Regions from separate parts of the Dorea hominis genome, predicted to be linked through region 1. Evidence: riboswitches for the same ligand, from Rfam matches in the RefSeq annotation. Region 1 holds a riboswitch; the other holds the start of a gene.
What was found. A riboswitch is a leader RNA that binds a small molecule or an ion and turns the genes downstream of it on or off. The one in region 1 is predicted to bind glycine.
Positions count from the first base shown of each region.

Region 2: it holds a riboswitch for glycine, as region 1 does, so the genes downstream of both, gcvT (glycine cleavage system aminomethyltransferase GcvT) here and H8S07_RS08570 (serine hydroxymethyltransferase) in region 1, are expected to answer to the same signal.

Region 1 is NZ_JACOOY010000009.1:89,289-92,482, reverse strand. Features, by position in the region: gene folK (2-amino-4-hydroxy-6-hydroxymethyldihydropteridine diphosphokinase) at 1-766, shown strand, start outside; gene H8S07_RS08575 (NUDIX hydrolase) at 839-1,339, shown strand; glycine riboswitch at 1,574-1,684, shown strand; gene H8S07_RS08570 (serine hydroxymethyltransferase) at 1,765-3,012, shown strand.
Region 2 is NZ_JACOOY010000005.1:155,183-158,376, forward strand. Features, by position in the region: gene alaS (alanine--tRNA ligase) at 1-975, shown strand, start outside; glycine riboswitch at 1,213-1,308, shown strand; gene gcvT (glycine cleavage system aminomethyltransferase GcvT) at 1,450-2,538, shown strand; gene gcvH (glycine cleavage system protein GcvH) at 2,626-3,006, shown strand; gene gcvPA (aminomethyl-transferring glycine dehydrogenase subunit GcvPA) at 3,044-3,194, shown strand, end outside.

The sequences.
Region 1 (3,194 bases):
GGAGGAAAACAAACTGGGGCAGAAATTTCTTGTGTCAGCAGTGCTTTATACAGATACAAGAAAAGCCGGGAAGACAGATGATCTGACGGCATCTATCCATTACGGTGAAGTCAGTGCATTTATCACAAAATATATGAAAGAACATACCTACCAGTTGCTAGAACGGGTGGCAGAAACCCTTGCGGAAGAGATGCTTAAGAGCATATCGGGACTTTGCAAGATCGATCTGGAGATCAAGAAACCATGGGCACCGGTAGGACTTCCGCTGAAAACAGTCAGTGTTAAAATTTCGCGCGAATGGCATACAACATATATCGCACTTGGCTCTAATATTGGTGACAGTGAAACTTATCTGAATGAAGCAGTCGAAAAAATAGGACAGATTCCTACTTGTACAGTTGAAAAAGTTTCTTCTTATCTTGTAACAGAGCCTTACGGAGTGACAGATCAGCCGGATTTTTTAAATGCATGTCTGAAACTGCGGACGCTATTATATCCGGAAGAATTGTTAAAAGAATTAAACCGGATCGAGAAAGAAGCGGGCAGGGAGCGGATTATACACTGGGGACCGAGAACACTGGATCTGGATATTCTGCTGTATGATGACATCGTACTGGAAGAAGATGATCTCTGTATTCCACATGTTGAAATGCACAAAAGAAGCTTTGTGCTGGAACCATTGGCCGAAATTGCACCGTACAAACGCCATCCGGTATATGGAAAAACAGTGCGGGAAATGTTAGAGGAAATTCAGGCACAGTTATAGTATAATAAACAGGGGCAATGAGGCAGAGAAACTGCAGACAGTAATATCAAGACAGAAGAAGGAGGCAGAAGAATGGAACTTTGGGATATTTATGACAAAGACAAAAATCCAACCGGTCGCACGATGAAGAGAAATGACTGGTGCTTGAAAGATGATGAATATCATCTGACAGTACTTGGAGTAGTTGCAAGACCAGATCACACGTATCTTATCACAAAACGTGTAATGACAAAAGCGTGGGCACCGGGATGGTGGGAAGTATCCGGAGGCGCAGCACAGGCAGGAGAAACTTCGGAAGAAGCTGTTATACGCGAAGTGAAGGAAGAGACAGGGCTGGATGTAAGGAATGCGGAAGGTGGATATTGTTTCACATATCACAGAGAGAACCCGGGAGAAGGAGATAATTACTTTGTAGATGTTTATCGCTTTGTTCTGGATATTGACGAGAGTGATATACATTTACAGGAAGAAGAAACAGCGGGATACCGTTTCGCGACAAAGAAAGAAATTGAAAATCTTGCCGGAGAAGGCATTTTCCTGCATTATGACAGTATCAAAGAAGTTTTCAGATAGATTATCTATAAAATTGATAACTCTATAGATATAATAAATACACAAAAAAATGATAAAAAAATAACTTATTTTGTAATTATTGACGAAAACAAAAGCATTGTGTATACTAAGGGCAGTTGATAAGTCGGCAGATGAATTCGTGAGATACCGTATGGATAAAGAACAGGGGCTAGGCTTTATCCGAAACGGAGCCGAAGGGGTAGGCAGAAACTCTCAGGTAAAAGGAATGGATTCGGACGACACTCTGGAGAACAATATTTTTAATTGTACCGAAGAAGTAAACTGGCAGTTATATGGGGGAAAAACGATCAGCAATCTTTCAGGTAAAAGGACAGAGGCAGACAAAAGATCTTTAGTAAATGAAGCAAAGGTTTTTTGCCTGTTTTTTATTGGGGGAAACAGGCGTATCGAAGGAGGACAATAAGATGAACAGAATTGAAGATGTAACAAATTATATCAAAGAGTATGATGACGAAGTTGGAAAAGCACTGGAGCTGGAACTTGGAAGACAGAGAAGAAATCTCGAACTGATTGCTTCAGAGAATATCGTAAGCCCTGCGGTTATGCTCGCAATGGGAACAGTCCCAACAAACAAATATGCCGAAGGATATCCGGGAAAACGTTACTATGGTGGATGCGAAGACGTAGATATTCTGGAGAACATTGCAATCGAACGTGCGAAGAAGTTATTTGGCGCAGAGCACGCAAATGTACAGCCACATTGCGGAGCAAATGCTAATACAGCAGTTTATCAGGCACTCATCAAACCGGGTGATACAGTTATGGGACTGAACCTGGCACATGGCGGACATCTGACACATGGTTCACCGGTAAACTTATCAGGACTCTTGTATAATTTTGTACCTTATAATGTAAATGATGAAGGATTTTTGGATTACGACGAGATTCGTAAGATTGCACATGAGTGCAAACCTAAATTAATTGTAGCAGGAGCCTCTGCTTATCCAAGAGAGATCAAATTTGATGTTTTCGCTGATATCGCAAAAGAAGTTGGCGCATATCTGATGGTTGATATGGCTCACATTGCAGGACTGGTAGCAGCAGGACTTCACCAGAGCCCGGTTCCATATGCAGATGTTGTAACAACAACAACACATAAGACACTGCGTGGACCAAGAGGTGGACTGATCCTTTGCAAAGAAGAGCATGCAAAAGCAATTAACAAAGCTATTTTCCCAGGAACACAGGGAGGACCGCTTGAGCACATCATCGCTGCAAAAGCTGTATGCTTCGGAGAGGCTCTGAAACCAGAATTCAAAGAGTATCAGCAGCAGGTTGTTAAGAATGCAAAAGCACTTGCAGATGCTATGGTAGCAGAAGGATTTAACCTTGTAAGTGGTGGAACAGATAACCATCTGATCTTAGTTGATCTTCAGAATATGAACATTACAGGAAAAGAATTACAGAATCGTCTGGATGAAGTATATATTACTGTTAATAAAAATGCAGTACCGAACGATCCTGCAAGCCCGTTTGTAACAAGCGGAGTTCGTATCGGAACACCTGCAGTTACAACTCGTGGACTGAAAGAAGAAGATATGAAGACAATTGCAAAACTGATCAAGATGACAGTTACAGATTTCGATACAAAAGCAGATGAGATCCGTGAAGAAGTTAATAAGATCTGCACAAAATATCCGCTGTATGAATAAGAGCTGAAAACGCTTCATAGATGAATGGAATAGATCCCTTACTCAATTATAAACAGAAAAGTCCGGTGCGTTATGGAGAAGCACCGGATTTTTCTGTAGCTTTTTTCGCACCGCTGTGATAAAATACATCTACAACATATGTTGATTCATAAAAATCTAAGAGTACTTAATTTCAAAAAAAT
Region 2 (3,194 bases), on a different contig from region 1:
CGTGAGAACCGTGCACTTGCTGCAAATAACCACAGTGCAACACATCTGTTACAGAAAGCACTCCGCATGGTGCTTGGAACACATGTAGAACAGGCTGGATCTCTGAACAATGCGAACAGACTTCGGTTTGACTTTACGCATTTTTCTGCTATGACAGAAGAACAGCTCAAAGAAGTAGAGGCAATCGTCAACAGAGAAATTCGTAATCATCTTCCGGTTGTTGTGCGCAACATGCCGATCGAGGAAGCGAAAAAGACAGGAGCAGCGGCTCTGTTTGGTGAAAAATACGGAGATATTGTACGTGTTGTCAGCATGGGAGATTTCTCTATTGAGTTCTGTGGTGGTACACATGTGGCAAATACCGGTGATATCATGGCATTTAAGATCCTTTCCGAGTCCGGTGTCGCAGCCGGTGTGCGCCGTATTGAAGCACTGACTTCCAAAGGACTGATGGATTATTACGAGGAACAGGAGCAGAAACTTCACGAAGCTGCGAAGATGTTGAAGACAACTCCGGATAATATAGAAGAGAAGATCAGTCATCTGCAGGCTGAGAATAAGGCATTAAAGAGCGAAGTGGAGAGCCTGAAGGGCAAGCTTGCCAAAGATGCTATAGGTGATGTGATGAATCAGGTGACAGAAGTTGTCGGTGTGAAACTGCTCGCCGCAAAGGTAGAAGGCGTGGATATGAACGGACTCCGTGATCTTGGTGACCAGTTAAAAGACAAGCTTGGCGAAGGTGTTGTCGTGCTTGTATCGGCTACAGATGGTAAAGTCAGCCTGATGGCTATGGCTACCAAAGGAGCAATTGATAAAGGCGCACATGCAGGTAATCTGATCAAGGCTTGTGCATCATGCGTTGGCGGTGGTGGTGGTGGCCGCCCGAATATGGCCCAAGCTGGGGGCAAGAAGCCGGAAGGCATGAATGATGCACTCACAAAAGCGAAAGAAGTACTGGCTGAACAGCTTGCATAAGTGCACTTTAGAAGTATGAAAATACGCAGATAATAGTACAATAAAATACAATGAAAATAAAGAAAGATAGATTTTCTACAAAAAAGTGAAAATGTATCTTTCTTTTTTATAGATAATAACTATAATGACTGTTGCAATTGCCTATAAATAACAGAAAAGTTAAAAAATAAACAATTATTGACAGATAATTTAAGGGCTGTTACAATAAGCCTGTCAAAATAAAAGAAAAGTGATCGGGTGATGAACCTAAGAGAGATTATTAGCAATAAGCAATAGCGCCGAAGGGGCAAGAAGTAATTCGAAACTCTCAGGCAGAAGAATTGGGTTCGGACGAAGCTCTGAAAGAAAGCAGACAGGGAGGCAGAAAGTCCTGAAATAGGATATGTCTCTTATTTTTTTGCTCCGACAAACTTTTAACGGAACAAGACCCGCTGACAGAGCAGTTCATGATGAGAAAAAAGGAGGATTTTTATCATGGAATTAAAAACGCCACTCTATGATGCACATGTGAAGGCAGGAGGTAAGATCGTACCATTTGGAGGTTACCTTCTTCCGGTACAGTATGAAGCAGGTGTAATCAAAGAACATATGGCTGTTCGTACTCAGGCAGGACTATTTGATGTATCTCATATGGGAGAAGTTTTATGCGAGGGAAAGGATGCACTTGCAAATATCCAGATGATACTGACGAATAACTTTGACAATATGGTGGATGGACAGGCAAGATACAGTCCGATGTGTAATGAACATGGCGGAACAGTAGACGATCTGATTGTTTACAAACATTCCGATGATCATTACTTTATTGTTGTCAATGCAGCAAACAAAGATAAAGATTATCAGTGGATGTTAAATCATCAGTTTGGAGAAGTCAAATTTACAGACGTATCTGCTCAGTATGCACAGCTTGCACTGCAGGGACCAAAAGCAATGGATATCTTAAGAAAGCTGACAGCAGAAGAGAACATTCCTCAGAAATACTACCATGCAGTATTCGACACAGAAGTAGCCGGAATCCCATGTATCATTTCCAAGACAGGATACACAGGTGAGGATGGAGTAGAATTATATCTGCCAAGCGAGTATGCAGAGAAGATGTGGGATACACTTCTTGAAAATGGAAAAGAAGAAGGACTTATTCCGTGTGGTCTTGGAGCAAGAGATACACTTCGTATGGAAGCAGCAATGCCACTTTACGGTCACGAGATGGATGATGATGTTTCACCGCTGGAGACAGGACTTGGATTCGCAGTGAAGATGAAAAAAGATGACTTTATCGGTAAGAAAGCTCTGGAAGAACATGCAGAACTAACGAGAAAAAGAGTAGGTCTGGAAGTTATTGGAAGAGGAATCATCCGTGAACATCAGGATGTATATGCAGACGGCAAAGTGATCGGACATACAACATCCGGTACAAAAGGTCCTTTCATTGACAAGGCTGTCGGAATGGCATTACTGGAAACTGACTATACAGATGTCGGAACAAAATTACAGGTGGATGTCAGAGGACGTATGGTTGATGTAGAAGTTGTAGCACTTCCGTTCTATAAGAGAGCAAAATAAATATAAGGATGCCAGGGAAAAGGTCTGAAACCGAGGGTATCACAAACAGGGGCATATTATATCATAAAAGAAAAGGAGATTAAAACAATGGAATTAAGAGCAGAATTAAAGTATTCAAAATCACACGAGTGGATAAAAGAGGATGGAGACGTAAGCGTGATCGGATTAACAGATTATGCACAGTCTGAATTAGGAGATCTTGTATTTATAAACCTTCCGGAAGTTGGAGATGAAGTAACAGTCGGAGAAGCATTCGCAGATGTTGAGTCTGTAAAAGCAGTATCTGATGTATTCTCACCGGTTTCAGGTGTTGTAACAGAGATCAACGAAGAACTGTTAGATGCTCCGGAATCTATCAACGAAACACCTTATGATGCATGGTTTGTAAAAGTTGGTGAAGTAAAAGAGACAGAAGAACTGTTAGATGCTGACGCATACAAAGCATTTGTAGAAAGCGAAGAGGCTTAATACATAAGAATGTGAAGAAAGGCGGTGGATAAAGAACATGGGTAGTTATGTTCCAAACACATTAGATGAGCGAAAAGCGATGCTGAATGAAATCGGATATGAGAGCATCGATGATTTATTCCGCCACATCCCGGAGCAGGTTAAGATCCAGGGCGGCTTAGATATTCCGGAAGGAATGTCAGAGATGG